One region of the Comamonas sp. Z1 genome, then DNA from elsewhere that is predicted to be linked to it. Evidence: predicted binding sites of a transcription regulator. Region 1 holds the regulator's gene; each other region holds the start of a gene.
What was found. Region 1 encodes sigma-54, which starts transcription at its own class of promoters, with help from an activator protein. Its sites were predicted from a motif close to TGGCANGNAANCTGCTTT; they were not measured.

Region 1 (6,132 bases):
CCCGAGCGCATGTAATCCCAGTTTCCTGTCCATCGATCACCTTGCCGGCCTTGCCTGTCAGGGGTCGATGGATCTGAGAATGGAATAACTGAAGCAGAAAGCGTTAAGCGACTGATATGAAGAACCAGCAACGCGGTGGAACCATCCTGGGGCTTATCTTTGGCATGGTCATCGGTCTGGCTGCGGCCCTGGCCGTGGCCATCTATGTGACCAAGGTGCCGGTGCCCTTCCTCAACAAGGGTGGAAACAACACTCAGCGCGATGCGGCCGAGGCCGAGCGCAACAAGAACTGGGACCCCAACGCACCGCTGCAGAGCCGCCAGCCGGCACCGCCCCCGGTGACACCACCAGTTCCCCCGAGCGACGTGACGGTGTCGCCGCCCACGCCTGCGGTACAACCTACCGCAACCGGCGGAGTCACCACGCCGCCGCCACCCTCTGCGCCGGAGAAGCCTGCCAAGCCTGCATCGGGTGATCCGCTGGGTGATCTGGTCAAGGAACGCTCCGCCGCAGCCGACAAGGCAGACAAGGCGCGTGCAGACAAGGAAAAGGCGGCCGCGCAGACGGCATCCTCTTCGGACTCTGCGTTCAACTACTTTGTGCAGGCCGGTGCTTTCCGCGGCCAGAGCGAAGCGGAAGCGCAGCGTGCCAAGCTGGCCATGCTGGGCTGGGAGTCGCGCATCAGCGAGCGTGAGCAGAACGGCATCACCGTTTTCCGCGTGCGCGTGGGGCCGTTCAGCAAGCGTGACGACGCCGAGCAGCTCAAGGGCAAGCTCGACGGTGCGGGCGTGGACTCGACTCTGGTGCGCGCGGCCAGATAACAAGGCCCTGAGACGCGGAGCGCCTTCCCCTCGGAACGAGGGCACCTTAGGTGCGAGGCAGCCCTTGCTTGAGGCCTCTGGCTTGTGCCATTGGTAGTTTTGACAAAGCTGAACTTTTTTGGGCCTGTTGGCTCTGATACTGCAGACCTGATACAGGAGTTTGTTTAGATGAAACGTCGCGAATTCTCTCTGGCTGCCTCGGCAGCTGCTGCCGGTGCCCTGAGTCTGGGTGCCTCCTCCAGCTGGGCCCAGGGCGCTGCGCCCAAGGAAGGCAAGGACTACATCAAGCTCGGCAAGCCCGCCAGCGTGAGCGCGCCGGCCGGTAAGGTCGAGGTGGTCGAGTTCTTCTGGTACAGCTGCCCGCATTGCAATGCCTTCGAGCCCCAGTTCGAAGCCTGGGCCAAGACCCAGCCTGCCGATGTGGTGGTGCGCCGCGTGCCCGTGGCCTTCAATGCCTCTTTCGTGCCCCAGCAAAAGCTCTACTACGCTCTGGAGGGCATGAACCTGCTGCCCCAGCTGCACGCCAAGGTGTTCCGCACCATCCACGTGGATCGCAATCTGCTCAAGACCGACGACGCCATCTTTGACTGGGTCGGCAAGCAGGGCGTGGATCTGGCCAAGTTCAAGGAAGTCTACAACTCCTTCACCGTGGCCAACCAGGCGCGCAAGGCCGCTCAGCTGCAAAACGAATATGACGTGGAAGGCGTGCCCGCCATGGGTGTGGCCGGCCGCTACTACACGGACGGCACCAAGGCCGGCAATATGGACAATGTGCTGCGCGTGGTCAATGCGCTGGTCGCCTCCAGCCGCAAGGCCTGAGATCAGCCGGCAGACGTCAGTGACGTTTGACGCCCAACAAGCCCGCCGTCGTGCGGGCTTTTTTGTGGGTGTTTTTTACGCAAGTTGCAAAAAGGGAATGACTACAATGGATGCAAGAAACGTGCCTTCCATGAAAAAAACACTCCTACCTCTTGCGCTGGCCTGCGCCCTGGCAGCAGCGACCGGCATTGCCCATGCCGAAAAAGCCGACAGCGCCAAGCCCATGAATATCGAGGCGGATGCGTTGCGTCATGACGAGCTGCAGCAGACCAGTGTCTTTACTGGCAATGTGGTGATGACCAAGGGCTCCATCGTGCTGCGCGGTGCTCAGCTCGATGTGCGGCAGGACGCCGAGGGCTATCAGTACGGTGTGATCAAGGCCGAGGCCGGCAAGCGTGCCTTCTTCCGCCAGAAGCGCGATACCGTGGCCGGTCAGCCCGAGGAGTTCATCGAGGGCGAAGGCGAAGTCATCGAGTACGACGGCAAGGCCGATATCGTCAAGTTCATCCGTCGTGGCGAGATGCGCCGCTACCGTGGCGGTCAGCTCAGCGATCAGGTCACGGGCTCCATCATCGTCTACAACAACATTACCGACGTCTATACCGTCGATGGCCAGAAGACCAGTGGCGGCCTGCCGAGCTCCTCCGTGGGACAGGGTGGCCGTGTGCGCGCCATCATGGCGCCCAAGGATGGAACGCCGGGAGCCCAGCCTAAGCCTGCAACACCTGCCACGCAGCTGCGCCAGAGCATGACGCTGGGCGGTGAGAAAGCCGACGAGAAGAAATGAGCGAGCCGACTTTCTCCAGCAGCCGCAGCGGCGAGTCCGACAGCCGCCTGGAGGCCAAGCATCTGGCCAAGTCCTACGGCAGCCGCAAGGTGGTCAAGGATGTGTCCCTGTCCGTGCAAAAAGGCGAGGTGGTCGGTTTGCTCGGCCCCAACGGTGCGGGCAAGACCACATCGTTCTACATGATCGTGGGCCTGGTGCGCAGCGACGGCGGCGAGATCTTCATCGACGGCCAGCCAGTGGGCGGCATGCCGATTCACCAGCGTTCGCGCCTGGGCCTGTCCTATCTGCCCCAGGAAGCCTCCATCTTTCGCAAGCTCAGCGTGGAAGACAATGTGCGCGCCGTGCTGGAGCTGCAAAAGGACGAGCAGGGCAAGACGCTGACGCAGGGCGAGATCGAAAAGCGCCTCACGGGCTTGCTGCAGGAGCTGCGCGTAGAGCATCTGCGCCAGTCGCCGGCGCTGGCGCTGTCCGGCGGTGAGCGCCGTCGCGTGGAAATTGCCCGCGCCCTGGCCACGCAACCGCGCTTCATTCTGCTTGACGAGCCGTTTGCAGGCATCGACCCGATTGCGGTGATCGAGATCCAGCGCATCATCGGCTTCCTCAAGGAGCGCGGCATCGGCGTGCTGATCACCGACCACAACGTGCGCGAGACGCTGGGCATCTGCGACCACGCCTTCATCATCAGCGACGGCCATGTGCTGGCCGAAGGCACGCCCGAGGAGATCGTGGAGAACGCCGATGTGCGCCGCGTCTATCTGGGCGAACATTTCAGAATGTGATGACCCCCACGCTCCCTCACTTTGTGTGGTCGCTGCCCCCGGAAGGGACCCTGACCGGCAGCGCCGAGGTTTGCCTTGGGGCAGCCCGGCGGCAAACCCATAGCACTGCGCGCGTTTGCAATGATTGTCTGGGGGCCGCGCCTCGATGAAGCCAGGTCTCTCGCTACGCGTTTCGCAGCATTTATCGCTTACGCCGCAGCTGCAGCAATCCATTCAGCTGCTGCAGCTCTCCACCCTGGAGCTGGCGCAGGAAGTCGAGCAGATGCTGGTCGACAACCCTTTTCTGGAACGTGCGGGCGATGAGGCAGAAACTGCGGGAGATGCTCCTGTAGATGTAGCTACTAGCGCCAGTGAATACAGTACTTCAGATGGTATTCATGTTGAAAGGGATGCATCGCAAGCGCAACAAGCTACTGAAACGGTAGCGGAGACATCAAGCCCCGAAACCCCTGAAACGCTGAACTGGGAGGCCGAGGGCATGGACGGCCAGGACGGGGAATGGGGCGGCGAATCCAGCAGCGAGTGGGATACGCCCTCGGCCAGCAGCTCCACGCGCAACCGCGATGGCGACGACGAAACCGATGCCATCGATCTGGCGCGCGAGCACCAGAGCCTGACCGACTTTCTGCACCGTCAGGCGCTGAGCCTGCATCTGGGCGCGGCGGACATGGCGGCGCTGCGCTTTCTCATCGAGTCGCTCAGCGACGACGGCTATCTCGAGGATTCCCTGCAGGAGCTGGCGCAGAGCCTGGCCGGCGACGACCTGGAAGAGCGCGAGGAGCTGGAGCAGCACTTTGCCATTGCGCTGAAGCTGCTGCAAAGCCTGGAGCCCGTGGGAGTGGGCGCGCGCGATCTGGCCGAGTGCCTGCAACTGCAGCTGCGCGATCTGATCCGCACGGCCGAGGACGAGGGCACGACCGAGGCGCATATGAACCGGCTGCTGCTGGCGCAGGCCATCTGCGCGCAGCCCATGGACTTGCTGGCGCGGCGCGATCTGCGCAAGCTCACCAGCCTGTGCGGCGCGCGCGAGGAACAGCTGCGCGAAGCCATGGCCCTGATCGCCAGGCTGGAGCCGCGTCCGGGTCGGCGCTTTGTCGATGTGGAGCGCCATATCGTGGTGCCCGATGTCATCGTGCGCCCGCTGCGGGCCGGCTCGGGCCGGGTGGACTTCTCCGTGCAGCTCAACCCCGAGGTCATGCCGCGTCTGCGCGTGCACGACATCTATGCCAGCGTGCTGCGCCGCCACAAGAACAGCGACGGCCATGCGGCGCTGCAGCAGCAGTTGCAGGAGGCGCGCTGGTTCATCAAGAACATCCAGCAGCGCTTCGACACCATCTTGCGTGTTTCCGAAGCCATCGTGGAGCGGCAGAAGAACTTCTTTGTGCATGGCGAGCTGGCCATGCGCCCGCTGGTGCTGCGCGATATCGCCGACACGCTGGGCCTGCACGAGTCCACCATCAGCCGCGTGACCACGGCCAAGTACATGGCCACGCCCCAGGGCACTTTCGAGCTCAAGTATTTCTTCGGCTCGGGCCTGGGCACGGAAACCGGGGGCAGTGCCTCCAGCACGGCCGTGCGTGCGCTGATCAAACAGTTTGTCGATGCCGAAGATGCCAGAAAGCCGCTGTCGGACGCCAAGCTGGCCGATATGCTCAAGGAGCAGGGCATTGAGTGTGCGCGCCGCACCGTCGCCAAATACCGCGAGCAGCTCAAGATACCCACGACCACGCTGCGCAAGGCGCTGTAGGGCACCGCAGAAACAAGAAAGCCGCTGATGCATCACACAGCGGCTTTCTTGTTCTGTATTTAGGGCGGGAGCCTTGATAAGGCATTCCTCAAGCAAGGGGCAGCGAGCAAGAGCCGCCCTTGCGGCGATGCTGCCGTCCCCCTTGGGGGCGCCCGGCAAGGGGAAGGCGCGTAGTGCCTCAGGGGGTTATCAAGAAACCAACCACCAGATAAACCAGACCAGCACGCCGATCATCAGGCCGAACTTGAGGATCTTGTAGAAGGTCGGATTCCAGTCGCGGAAGGCACGGCGGTACTTGCCCGCATAGAACGAGATCTTGAACAGCTTGCTGATCATGCCGCGCGGATCGCCCTCGTTGTTGGGCGAGCTGGCGGCGGCCACCACGTTCTTGCCCAGCCAGTGATTGAGCCACTGGGCAAAGCCATTGGTCATGGGGCGCTCCACATCGCAGAACAGCACGATGCGGTTGCCTTCCGAGCGGTTCTCGGCCCAGTGCATAAAGGTCTCGTCGAAGATCACGCCTTCGCCTTCGCGCCAGCTATAGGGCTGGCCGTCGACCTCGATCATGCAGCGGTCGTCGTTGGGCGCCAGCACGGCCAGGTGATAGCGCAGCGAGCCCGCATAGGGGTCGCGGTGCAGATTGAGCTTGGCGCCGGGCGGCAGCTCGGCAAACATGGCGGCCTTGACGCTGGGAATCGATTTCACCAGGGCCGTGGTCTTGGGGCACAGCTCCATGGCCGAAGGGTGGGCGTCGCCGTACCACTTGAGGTAGAAGCGCTTCCAGCCGGTCTTGAAGAAGGAGTTGAAGCCTGCGTCGTCGTTGTTGGCGGCGGCCTTGATCTGCATGTTCTTTTGCAGATTGACGGCTTCCTCGCGGATCTCGCGCCAGTTGGCCTGCAGCGGCGCCAGCTCGGGGAAGGTGCTGGTGGGCAGATAGGGCGTGCGCGGCACCTTGCTGAACATCAGCATGAAGACGTTGAACGGCGCTGTGAACGTGGAGTGGTCAAACAATTGCTTGACCACCTTGTGGCGCACCTTGCCGCGCAGATGCATGTACAGCCCGCAGCCAAAGAAGAGCAGCACCAGTGCCAGAACGATAATTTTTGCCATAAGGGCCAATTTTACCGGGGGCACCCCGGCGGCCACCATGGGGGCAGGTCAAACAGAACCGGGGTAGGG
Region 2 (6,132 bases), 190 kb from region 1:
GTTCTTTGATGGGCACAGCCACCCAGCAGCAGGGCGCTGGCTAGAGCTGTCAAGGCCAAAGGATTGAAACGCTGGCGCGGCTGCGCCGCAGAAATGAAAGTCCACATATGAGCTGATTGCGTTCGTCTGAGACGGGGCATGGCTTCGTAGCTGTAGATTTCGTACCGGCTTTGCCCACCGAGTTTTGCCGCGATACTGCGGGGCATTGCCCCTGTCGCGCGCCCATTGTCGTGCCTTGCCGGATTCCCGTGCACATGTCCGTATTGCTTCCTCCCGTGTTTCTGGCCCGTGTGGCCGCTACTTTGCTGCTGGCATGGCTGGCAGCCCAGCTCTGTCTGGTGCTGCATACGCCGCTGCCCTGGATGCTGGGGCCGCTGATTTCCGTCTCCCTGCTATCGATTGGCGGGGCGCCCACCCAAAGCTGGGCCAGGCTGCGCGATCTGGGGCAGTGGACGATAGGCGGCGCTCTGGGCCTGTACTTCACGCCTGCGGTGACCGAATTGGTCGCCGGTCTGTGGTGGGCGATTGCGCTGGCCATTGCCTGGGCCCTGTTGCTGGGCTGGGTCTTCGGGCGCTGGCTGTATCGCGTCCAGGCCCCCTCCATGCTGGCGCAACCGGACATGGATGAAGAGCGCTTGCGCGCCACGACCTATTTCTCGGGGGCGATAGGTGCGGCCTCGGAGATGACGCTGCTGGCCGAGCGCGAGCATGCGCGCACAGATCTGGTGGCGGCGGCGCACAGCCTGCGGCTGGTGATAGTGACGGTGAGCATTCCCTTTGCACTGCAATGGTCGGGACTGCAGGGCGACCCGGGCCTGACGCTGCCCAGCGTGCGCACCGTGCAATGGCCAGGCTTTGCCTGGCTGGTGCTGGCCACCGGCGCCGGGGCATTGCTGATGCTCAGGCTCAGGCGTGCCAATCCCTGGTTTCTGGGGGCGCTGGCCGTATCCATGGGCTTGACCATGGCAGGCCTGGAGCTGTCCGCCGTGCCGCAATGGTTGATGAATGCCGCCCAGTTGGTGATCGGCGTAAGCCTGGGGGTGCGCTTTCGACGTGAGTTCCTGCACACGGCTCCGCGCTGGCTGGGCATGGTGGCGCTGGGTACCGTGGGCCTGATGGCAGTCTGCGCCGGCTTTGCCTGGCTGCTGCACTGGGCCACCGGCCTGCCCTGGGTCACCTTGCTGCTGGGCACATCGCCGGGTGGCATTACCGAGATGGCCATCACCGCCAAGGTCCTGCAACTGGGCGTGCCCGTGGTCACGGCCTTCCAGGTCTGCCGGCTGATTGCCGTGCTGCTGCTGGTAGCGCCGCTGTACCGGTGGCTGAACAGAGCGCTGCCGGGGGCGAGGCCATGATCCGCAGCAGGCGAAATCCCTGGAAGTCGGTCCTGATCATCAGCGCCTGCGCCGGCTTTGCGATGGCCGGACTTCTGATGTGGATGGCCTGGGAGCACAACCCCCAGTGCGAGATTCACTGCGCAGAGCAAGGCATTGACTGGGGCTACTGGCTTGCGCTGGGTGCGGCTGGGGGGCTGCTGGGCTTTTTGGGCTGCATGCTGAGTGCCTGCGTGTTGATGCTGTTGTGCAGAAAGTCATAGTGGCTCGCGCTCTTCCGGCAAGCACTAGAGTGTGCTTTCAGACATCAAAAAAGCCACTCTTTCGAGTGGCTTTTTTCAAGGTGTTCAGTGAATGATGACCGGCTGCTGGGCCAGGCCCGTGTAGGTATCGAGAATTTCCTCCACCTCTTCCTCGGTGGGGGCGTCCTGCTGCCAGGCGAGGATCTGCTTCTGGAACATTTCGGCCCAGGAGCCATCCAGATACACCTCCTTGCCCGAGCGCTTGTCCACGATTTCAAAGCCGTGGCGCGGCAGTTGGTGGGCTTGCTCGGCCTTGGCTTTGCCTGCCGGAACGTCTGCCTCCATATCGGGACGCAGATGGAGCACCGCAAAGGATTCAGAGTCGTAAAGCATTTGCATGGTGTTCCTCCTTTCACTTCCGTTATGAGCATGCCTGCCATGGATATGGCGACAGGGTGCCGCATTTCAAGGTGGAAATGCCTGCTCTTGGCACTTGGGCACAGTATTCCATGGATTTGACATGGTTGTGGGCAACCGGCTTTCCCGATCTGTAGTAGGCAAGTCCTTGAATGGCGCGACAGCGTTCAGCCCGAGCCGATGCAGGTTGCAGGCCTTGGCTGGGAGGTGAGTGAGCGCTTGGGGCGCGGTGCTCCCGGGGTTTACGCCAGGGGGGCAGCATGGAGGCTATTGCGGCGCGGGCAGATATTTCTTGAGCTGCAGGTCGACAAAGTCGTCCTGTCCCTGAGTGAGCTTGATGCGCACGGGCAGGTATTGCATGGACGGAGCCAGCCAGACCGAGCCGCGCTGGTCGCTGCTGCTTTTGCCGGGCAGTTTGTCCAGGCGCAGCGCCATGACGCTGCCAAACGGCAGCTCCAGCGCCTCGCTGGCACCCACGCGGAACTGCCAGCGCACGGCCGAGCGTGCGCTGCTGGTGGTCAGCTCTATCAGCGTGCCTGGCGGGTATTTCTCTGGGGCGGCGGCCATCAGGGCCGAGAGCTGCAGAAACACGCTGAGGCGGTCCTGCACTCCATCGCCGATGGCCGCATCGGTCTGGCCGCCGCTGTAGTGCGCCTTGCCACTGGCCACATCAAAGGCGGCGGACTGGGTTTTGCGCCCCTTGTCGCTGAAGTTGAGCGGTTGCAGGCCCTTGGGCGTGATCAGCCCCTCGCTGGTCTGGGCGCGCTCGCCGAGCAAGAACATGCTGATCGACTGTCTGGCCTGGTAATACTGGCCGTCATGCTGCCATTGCAGCTGGGCGCCGGCCGAATATTGAAAACCCTTGACCTGACCCGAGGCATTGAACTCCAGTGTGGCGGAGTTGGGCAGGGTGACGGGCAGCACAGAGTCAGGTGGCAGCGGCGCGCCGCCTGCGGGCGTGACCTGGATGGGGCGGGCCGTGTCGGCACCATTGGCTTCGGGAGGCTCGGCCATGGGCTCGGGAGCCGGCTCTGCAGCAGCAGCGGGCTGCCCTGTATTGGTGGGTGCTTCTTTTTCAGGCGCTTCTTGCGTTTGTGGTTCCTGGGCTGGAGGCGGATTTGGCTCTGATTCCTGTTCGTCCGGTGCTGGGGCAGGCACGGGAGCAGGAGCCGGCGCCCGGGGTGAGGCCTGGGGTTTGGGCGCTGGAGCTGGAGCCGGCTTGGGCGCTGCGGGTGCAGGCGGCGGAGGAGGGGGCGCCTGCAGCATGCGCGTCTCCATCACGATCTGGTCGTCCGCCGCTTTGTCCGGCGGGCTCAGTTCGGGCAGGCCCCAGAGCAACAGCCCATGGGCTGCCAGCACCAAGCCGGTGATGGGCAGCAGTGTCTCGCGTGCCTGGCTTGCCTGAGGGGAGCGGCCCATGAGCGTGATTCGGAGATTGCGGGTTTCAGTGATTGGGGTCGGCGCGCCAGCCCAGATCGCAGGAAAGCTGGCGGGCGGCCGCCTGAAGCGGCGCGTCTATGGCTCCACCATAGTCCGGGTCGAAAGTCGCCAGCGAGCCCAGGGTCATCAGACCCAGCACGATATGGCCGGACGCGTCGAAGACCGGCACGCAAAAGGCCACGATGCCCGGCAGCACGGTGTCGACCACGCGGGCCGTGCCGCGCTCGCGCACCTCGGCCAGCATGGCCGCCACGGCCTCCTCGGTCTGGGGCAGGTCCTGGCGCCGGGCTTTGCGCGCGCGCTCGATTTCGGGCTCCAGCAACGCGGCCGTCGCCTCGCGCGGCAGCCAGGCACCGAAGCAGCGCCCTGTGGCCGAGGCCAGCATGGGCATGACGTCGCCCAGGCGCAGATTGGCGGTGACGGACTGCGCCGATTCCTCCCAATGCACGATGGTCGGGCCATGGTTGCCCCAGACGGCGATGGCCAGCGTGTGATTAAGGGACTCAAGCAGTGCCGGAATGCGCTCGCGCGCCAGACGCACCGGGTCGAGGCGAGCCAGCGAGGCCAGGCCGATCTTCAGCGCCGCAGGGCCCAGGTCGTAGCGCGAATTGCGCTCGTCCTGCGCCACCAGGCCGATGCGCTGAAAGCTCACCAGATAGCGGTGCGCCTTGGCGGCACTCATGCCGGCGGCGGCGGCGACATCCTTGAGCATCAGCGGTCCGCTGGCCTGTGCCAGCGCCTCGACGAGGGAGAAACCCACTTCGACCGACTGAATCCCTGCGCGTTCCTTTTCCATTGCAATAGAATCGTGTTTTGTTTAGTTAAATCAATTTAACCAATCGTAATTTTGGCTAGCGTTGTCAGGCATTGTGCCAGCACCGCTGCCGTGAGCAGAGGGACAGAGAATGAAACTGGCAACCTACAAGGATGGCTCGCGCGATGGGCAACTGGTCGTGGTCTCGCGCGACCTGAGCCAGGCCTGCTATGCCACCGGCATTGCCAATCGCATGCAGCAGGTGCTGGACGACTGGAGCTATATGGCCCCCCAGCTGCAGGATCTGTCGCATGAACTCAATCACGGCAAGGCCCGCCACGCGTTTCCCTTCGATCCCCAGCGCTGCATGGCACCGCTGCCGCGAGCTTATCAGTGGGCCGATGGCTCGGCCTATATCAATCATGTGGAGCTGGTACGCAAGGCGCGCAATGCCGAGGTGCCGGCCAACTTCTACACCGACCCGCTGATGTACCAGGGCGGCAGCGATGATTTCATCGGCCCCTGCGACGATGTGATCGTTCCCAGCACGGCCATGGGCATAGACTTCGAGGCCGAGATCGCCGTCGTCACCGGCGATGTGCCCATGGGCACGGATGCCAAGGATGCGCTGGATGGCGTTCGTCTCGTCATGCTGGCCAATGACGTGAGCCTGCGCAATCTGATTCCCGGCGAACTGGCCAAGGGCTTCGGCTTCTTCCAGAGCAAGCCCGCCACGGCTTTCAGCCCTGTGGCCGTGACACTGGACGAGCTGGGCGATGCCTGGAAGGGCGGCCGTCTGCATCTGACGCTGCAGAGCACCTGGAACGGCCGCAAGGTCGGCATGTGCGATGCGGGCGAGGAGATGACTTTTCACTTCGGCCAGCTGATCGCCCATATCGCCAAGACCCGCAATGTACGCGCCGGCTCCATCGTGGGCAGCGGCACGGTGAGCAACAAGGGCGTGGAGACCGGCAGCGGCAAGAACAAGCGCATGGAATGGCCCAAGGGCTATAGCTGCATCGCCGAAAAACGCTGCATAGAGACCATTCAGGACGGCGCGCCCAAGACCGAGTTCATGCAGTTCGGCGACACCATCCGCATCGAGATGAAGGGCAAGGACGGCCAGAGCATCTTCGGTGCCATCGACCAGAACATTGCGCCGCCCGGCGGCAGCAAGGATGACTTGCCCGAAGCTCAGCCTCTGGATAGCTCTGAAGACTAAGCCCTCGTTGCAGTCGCCATGCCCATGCCAAGTCTGAATCTCTCGCGCTGGATTTTGCCTCTGAAGGCCGTGCCGGCCATGGCGCTCGCTTTGTTGACGGGCCTGGCCATGGCGGCAGAACCAGCCGCCGAACCGGCTGCCAGTTGCCCGCCGCCGTTCAGCCCGCCAACGCCGGCCGAAGTGCAGGCCATGGCCCCCCATATGCAGGACAGAGGCCTGCTCTGGCGCGTGCAGGACGGCGAGCGCACCAGCTGGCTTTACGGCACTTTGCATGTGGGCAAGCGGGAGTGGATATTGCCCGGCCGCACCATCGTGCGCTCCATGTATGGGGCGGACCTGCTGGCACTGGAGCTTGATGTGCTGAATCCGCAGGTCATGCAGCAGTTGATCGACGGCTTCCAGGCCCGTGTCGACGCACCTGCGCTGCCCGCAGAGCTGGAAGCCCGGCTGGCGCAGCATCGAAAGCAGGCCTGTGCCGAGCATCTGAGCACACAACGCCCGGACGCCCAGCTGCTGGGCCTGGTCAGCCAATTGGGCCGCAAGCAGGGGCTGGTGGCCGAGTTTGGCGCCGATCTGCTGCTGGCAGGCATGGCCCATGCATTGCACAAGCCCGTGCTGGGGCTGGAGTCGGCGCAGACCCAGCTCGAGGAGCTGCTTTCCGACAATCCCTTGGAGGTGCAGGAAAGCGTGCGCGACGGGCTGGACCAGCTTGATGACCCCAAG
Region 3 (6,132 bases), on a different contig from region 1:
CAGCGTCAGGCTGTGAGGGGGCAGGGCTTCCTTGCCGAAGCCGATGCGCTTGCCCAGCATGTAGGCACCCACCAGACCGGCCACGGCGGCGTTGATGTGCACCACGGTGCCGCCCGCGAAGTCCAGCGCGCCGTCTGCACCCAGCAGACCGCCGCCCCACACCATGTGGGCCATGGGGATGTAGCTGAAGGTGAACCACAGCACGGAGAACACGATCACGGCCGCGAACTTGATGCGCTCGGCAAACGCTCCCACGATCAGCGCCACGGTGATGGCGGCGAAGGTGGACTGGAAGGCCACGAACACATATTCGGGGATGGTCTTGAGCATGGACGACAGCGTGTCAGGCGTGATGCCCATGAGGAACAGCTTGTCGAAGCCGGCGAAGAACTTGCCCTCGCCGCCAAAAGCCAGCGAGTAGCCGTAGATGGCCCACAGCACGGTGATCAGCGAAAAGATCACGAAGACCTGAGCCAGCACGGACAGCATGTTCTTGCTGCGCACCAGGCCGCCGTAGAACAGCGCCAGGCCGGGGATGACCATCAGGATCACCAGCATGGTCGAGGTCAGCATCCAGGCGGTGTCGCCGGCGCTCAGGGTGGGCACGGCCTCGGCTGCGGCTTCGGCCACAGGCGCTGCGGCGGCGGCAGCCGTTGCAGCTTCCTGGGCAAAGCCGGTGGCGCCGGCAGCCAGCAGGCCCAGTCCCAGGCCTGCGCTCAATAGTTTCTTGATCATGGCAATCTTTCTCAAAACGGTTCCAGAGAGACTGGGCCTTTACAGGGCCGCGTCGCCGGTTTCTCCTGTACGGATACGGATCGACTGCTCCAGCGCCTGCACAAAAATCTTGCCGTCGCCGATCTTGCCGGTACGGGCTGCGCCCTCGATGGCGTCGATGGCGGCATCGACCAGATCGTCGGCAATCGCGGCCTCGATCTTCAGCTTGGGCAGAAAGTCCACCACATACTCGGCACCGCGGTACAGCTCGGTGTGGCCCTTCTGACGGCCAAAGCCCTTGACTTCGGTCACGGTGATGCCTTGAACACCGATTTGGGAAAGAGCTTCACGCACTTCGTCGAGCTTGAAGGGTTTGATGATGGCGATCACCATTTTCATGACGGGCTCCTGAAAAATTAGAAAGTCTTGGAGAGCGTCAGAATCAGACGCGCCTTGTTCACATCGCCGAAGTAGGCCTTCTTGTTGGCGCCAGTCACCGCTGCACCTGCAGAGAAGCCGTCGCCCAGGTCATAGGCACCACCGACGCTGTAGTCCACATAGTTGGGAACGCCCAGGTCCTTGATGTCGCTGGAGAAATGGGTGTAACCAACTGATGCTTTCAGTGTCACCTTGGGCATCACTTCCTGGCTGTAGGAGAACTGCAGATAACCGGTGTTGCGGCCCTTGAGACCCGAGCCCGCCTTGGCGCCGGCCCAGCCGAAGTAGTCCTTGGACACTGTGTGCGAGTACTTGGCCGTGAACGGGCCATAGGTGCCGGAGCCGTAGATCTCGGTGGTGTTGCCGTTGGCATTGCCCGAGTACACATAGGTCAGCATGCCCACGTCCCAGTCCACATCGGCGGCCTTGAACTTGTAGCCGCCGTAGAAGTCGGTTTCCAGCGAGTTGCCGGGCAGCCAGTCCACGGAGGAGTTCCAGTTGCCGACGTAGAAGCCGCTGTCGCCGAACGTGTAGTCAAAACCGCCTTGCAGCGCGGGCTTGACGGCCTTGGTGCGGCTGGCGTCCTGATCCTGGCCACGGAACTTGTAGTTGGTGGTCAGGGCAACGTTGGCGGAGAGCTGGGCATGGGCCCACATGGGGGCGACAACGGCGCAGGCCAGGGTGGCAGTCTTGGCGAAAGTCTTGAAACGGCTTGCAGCGGGACTAGGCATTCAGGGTTCCTCCGGTTTGAAAATTTCGTGGCAAAAATCTCGGATGAACTCTCAAAGCACAGACCGTGCCAGTCTCTGCGGCGGCTGCGGCGCGGTTCGCTGCCCAAGGCCCTGGAACAGGCAGCGGGCCATAGCTGCCCGGTACAAAAAGCTACGAGTTTTCACAATCACTGTGCGCAACTTTCGCCACCCGGGCTGCGGCCTGAACCGGATGCACCAGGATGGTGCGTTTTTGCGATGCACCGCCATGGCCCGGCTTTTGCGCGGCTTTTTGCACCAATCAGGGGATTTGAAAGTGAGCACATGCTCTTTATCTGGGCGCAGGCAAAGAAAAAGCCCATCGGCTGGGCGATGGGCTTGGGGGGCGGCCGCAATTCAGAAGCTGGCTTGGGGCAGGTCTGCCTTGGTGAACACCAGCGAGACCTTGGCTTCCTGCGGAATCGGCGGCAGCTCCTGATTCCAGCGCTCCCAGGCGCTGCGCAGCTCGGCCAGTTTCCGGGGCTCGCGATCACGCAGATTGGCGCGCTCGCGCGGGTCGCTGGCGATGTTGAACAGGTATTCGATGCCCTCGATCTGCAGATATTTCCAGTCGTCGCGTATCAAGGCCTTTTGCTCGCGGTGCTTCATGCGCCAGGCCAGGTCGCGTTCGGGCATCCAGCTTTGATCCTGCATCAGGGGCAGCAGGCTGATGCCGTCCAGCGGATAGTCGGCATGCGCGTCCACGCCCGCTGCAGCCAGGAAGGTGGCCGACCAGTCCATGGTCAGGCTGGGCGTGTCGCAGACGGCGCCGGCCGTCATGCGCGCCGGCCAGCGTGCCAGCAAAGGCACGCGGATGCCGCCTTCGAGCAGGTCCATCTTCTGGCCCACGAAAGGCCAGGTATTGGAGAAGCGCTCGCCGCCGTTGTCGCTGGTGAAGACGATGAGCGTGTTCTCGCTCAGGCCGTTCTCCTCCAGCGCGTCCAGCAGCCAGCCTATGCCTTCGTCCATGTGATGGATCATGCGCTGGTAGGTGTCGATGGAGCCGCCGTCGATATGCTTGCCCATGCCTTGCAGGCGCTCGGATTCGGCGCGGTCCTCGCGCGTCAGCCAGGGCCAGTGCGGGGCGCTGTAGTGCAGCGAGAGGTAGAAGGGCTGCTCGGCGCTCTGGCGCTTGACGAAGTCCACCGCGCGGCGGCTCAGCAGATCGGTGAGGTAGCCGTCTTCGGTGTGCGGCTCCTCGTTGGTCCAGAAGTCGGGGCGCCCGCGCGGGTCGCAGTGGGCGAAGTAGTCGGCGCCGCCGGCATGAAAGCCGTAGAACTCCTCGTAGCCCGACAGGCGCGGGCCGAAATGCGGGGGGTAGCCCAGATGCCATTTGCCGACCAGGGCCGTGGCGTAGCCGGCATCGCGCAGCAGCGAGGCCACCGTGGGGTGATCGGGCGGCAGGCCCAGCACCTTGTCGCCATGCACGCTGGCGATGGGTTCCTCGGCCGCACCGCGCAGGCGGTACTGCCAGCGGCCCGTGGCCAGCGCAAAGCGCGTGGGCGAGCACACCGAGGAGTTGGAGTAGCCGCGCGTGAAGCGCAGGCCCTGGGCGGCCATGGCGTCCAGGCGCGGCGAGACGTCGGTGGCGTTGTTGTGCGCATCGCGCGCACCGGTGCAGCCCAGGTCGGCATAGCCGAGGTCATCGGCCAGGATGAAGATCAGATTGGGGCGGGAGTCGGTCATGGGAGATCGGGGAACATTCAAAAACAGGAGCTTTTATCGCTTGTTATGCAAGGATTCTGGATAGATTTGATGCTGAAGATATTTGGTAGCAAGCGATAGATGCTCCTCAAATATCAGGGCTTGAAGCCCGAGCGCTGAACCACCGGCGCCCATTGCGCGCGGTAGGCCTTGAGCATTTTTTCCGTGTCCTGCGCGCTGCTGACCACGGGCACCAGGTTGGAGGCGGCGAACTTGTGCTGCGTGTCGGCTTCCTTCATCACCTCCTGCACCAGTTGGGACAGGCGCTGCACCGTGGCCGGCGCCATGCTCTGCGGCGCGAACAAGGTGTTCCAGCCCGTGCCGACCAGGTTCACGCCCAGCTCCTTGAGCGTGGGAATGCCGGGTGCCATGGTGCTGCGGCGCTCGCCCGAGGTGGCCAGCACGCGCAGCTTGCCTGCTTCGTGCTGGGCGATCTGGGTGTCTAGAGTGTCCACGGCGATGGGGACCTGCCCGCCCATCAGATCGGTGAGCAGCGGACCCGAGCCCTTGTAGCCCACGACCTCGACGGGCACCTTGGCGGTCTCGCCCAGCATCAGCGCAAAAAAGTGCGGCAGGCTGCCCGTGGCCGGCACGCCGAAATTGGCCTGCTGCGGATTGGCCTTGAGCCAGGCCAGCAGGTGCGGCAGCTCCTTCACGGGGACGGCACTGGCCACGGCCAGACCGAACTCGTAGCGGTTCACCTCGCTGATGGGGCGGAAGTCCTTTTCCGGGTCGTAGCCCGAGTCCGGAAACACCAGCGGCGCCACCACCATCACGGCAGGATTGGCCAGCAAAATGGCGGGCTGGCCCGCTGCTGCATTCTTCACGTACTGGGCTGACAGACGGCCGCCCGCACCGGGCTTGTTTTCCACGATGACCGGGCTGCCGAGGCGGGCCTGCAGCCGGTCGGCCACGATGCGCGCCACGCGGTCGGTGGCGCCGCCGGGCGGATAGCCGACCACCATGCGCAGCGGTGTCTTGCTGGGAAACAGGGCATGGCTCTCCTGGGCCTGCAGCGCGCCGCCGCCCAGCAAGCCTGCGCTCAGGCCGAGCCCCGCCGCGAGCTTGCCGAAGATTCTTCTTTGCATCGTCATGTCTCTCCTGGTCTGTGGTCCGCGCTGGTACCGGCTCGCGAATTCACACCATTAATGATTGGAAACCGGGCAGTGTAGGTGGGCTCCGGCACCGGCCTGACATGCTCAGATGGCCGGCGCCCGGGCTTGGGGCATCAATCGGGTTTCAGATTGATCTTGCGGGTCAGCGCCTCCCATTTGTCGGAGATCTCGCGCACCCTGGCCTGGGCCTGCTCGGGGCTGCTGCCCACCATCTCGATATCCACGGCCTTGACCCGCTCCTGCTGCTGCGGCGAGCGGATGGCGGCATCCATGACTGCGAGAAAGCGCTTCTGGATCTCGGCAGGAACGCCCTTGGGGGCGGCGAGCAACAGCCAGTAAGTGCCGTCGAAATCGGGGTAGCCCGACTCGGCAATCGTGGGCAATGTCGGCAGTAGCGGCGAGCGCGTGCGGCCCGAGGTGGCCAGGGCGGTGACGCGACCGCTCTGTATCTGTGGCAGCACCGTGGGTGCCGCCAGGAAGCCGCAGTTCACCTGGCCGCCCATGAGGTCCTGCATGGCCGGTGCCGGCCCCTTGTAGGGCACATGCACCATTTTCACGCCGGTGCTGGACAGCAGGGACTCCATGACCAGATGACCGGGCGAGCCCGCGCCGCCGGTGGCATAGGTCAGCTCGCGCGACTTGGCGGCCTCCAGCATGTCCTTGACGGACTTGAAGCCGAGGCCGGGGTTGCAGATCAGGGTCTGCGAGAACCTGGCGGCGGCGTTGAGCACCACGATGGCATCGCTGGAGTAGCCGATGTTCTTGTAGATATGCTTGTTGACGGTGAGCACCGGGTCCATGGCCCACAGCCAGGTGTAGCCGTCGGCCGGGGCTCGGGCGACCTCGGCAGCACCGATATTGCCGTTGGCACCGGCCCGGTTTTCCACGATCACGGCTTGACCTAGCGCCTTTTGCACGGCCGCCGCGAGCGGGCGCACGGCGATGTCGGAAGGGCCGGCTGGCGGCGTGGGAACGATGATGCGTATGGGCTTGGCGGGCCAGTTGTCGGCAGCATGGGATGCCGTCAGAAGCGCGGCGGCCGCCAGCCCGGCCAGAGTGCGGCGGGCGATACGGGTGCAAGGCATGGTGTCTCCTGTCGTTTTCTTTGGAGCCACTGTAAGCAGTGACTCGATAATGGATCTAATCCATCATTCCTAGAGAAAACCCACAAAGACCCATGACCAAGGCGCAGCGCCACCCCTGGCGGCAGCCGTCCGAGCTGGACGATCTGTTCCTCTACCATCTGGCCCGCCTGATGAGTTCGGCCGGAACCATGGTGGTGCGCCTGTGCGAGGGCGGCTTCGGCATCACCCGGCGCGAGTGGCGCATGATCGGCCTGCTGGCCACCAAGGGCGCCATGCAGCCGTCCCAGCTCGCGGAGCTGGCGCAGCTCGATCGCACGCGCACCTCGC

Region 2: a site for sigma-54 is predicted at 2,173-2,190, ahead of FSY45_RS05560 (DUF3567 domain-containing protein). Genes of this name have one in related genera too.
Region 3: a site for sigma-54 is predicted at 1,937-1,954, ahead of FSY45_RS13045 (TorF family putative porin). Genes of this name have one in related genera too.

Annotation. Positions count from the first base shown of each region.
Region 1 covers NZ_VOQT01000002.1:664,485-670,616, reverse strand. The annotation lists gene argS (arginine--tRNA ligase) at 1-15, shown strand, start outside; gene FSY45_RS06515 (SPOR domain-containing protein) at 117-821, shown strand; gene FSY45_RS06510 (thiol:disulfide interchange protein DsbA/DsbL) at 990-1,640, shown strand; gene lptA (lipopolysaccharide transport periplasmic protein LptA) at 1,771-2,427, shown strand; gene lptB (LPS export ABC transporter ATP-binding protein) at 2,424-3,206, shown strand; gene FSY45_RS06495 (RNA polymerase factor sigma-54) at 3,352-4,953, shown strand; gene FSY45_RS06490 (aspartyl/asparaginyl beta-hydroxylase domain-containing protein) at 5,143-6,063, opposite strand.
Region 2 covers NZ_VOQT01000002.1:469,998-476,129, reverse strand. The annotation lists gene FSY45_RS05575 (ChaN family lipoprotein) at 1-107, opposite strand, end outside; gene FSY45_RS05570 (AbrB family transcriptional regulator) at 255-1,355, shown strand; gene FSY45_RS05565 (hypothetical protein) at 1,352-1,597, shown strand; gene FSY45_RS05560 (DUF3567 domain-containing protein) at 1,682-1,975, opposite strand; gene FSY45_RS05555 (DUF3108 domain-containing protein) at 2,261-3,412, opposite strand; gene FSY45_RS05550 (IclR family transcriptional regulator) at 3,438-4,229, opposite strand; gene FSY45_RS05545 (fumarylacetoacetate hydrolase family protein) at 4,339-5,409, shown strand; gene FSY45_RS05540 (TraB/GumN family protein) at 5,428-6,132, shown strand, end outside.
Region 3 covers NZ_VOQT01000006.1:42,824-48,955, reverse strand. The annotation lists gene FSY45_RS13055 (ammonium transporter) at 1-735, opposite strand, end outside; gene glnK (P-II family nitrogen regulator) at 775-1,113, opposite strand; gene FSY45_RS13045 (TorF family putative porin) at 1,131-1,883, opposite strand; gene FSY45_RS13040 (sulfatase) at 2,259-3,587, opposite strand; gene FSY45_RS13035 (Bug family tripartite tricarboxylate transporter substrate binding protein) at 3,701-4,693, opposite strand; gene FSY45_RS13030 (tripartite tricarboxylate transporter substrate binding protein) at 4,834-5,805, opposite strand; gene FSY45_RS13025 (MarR family winged helix-turn-helix transcriptional regulator) at 5,898-6,132, shown strand, end outside.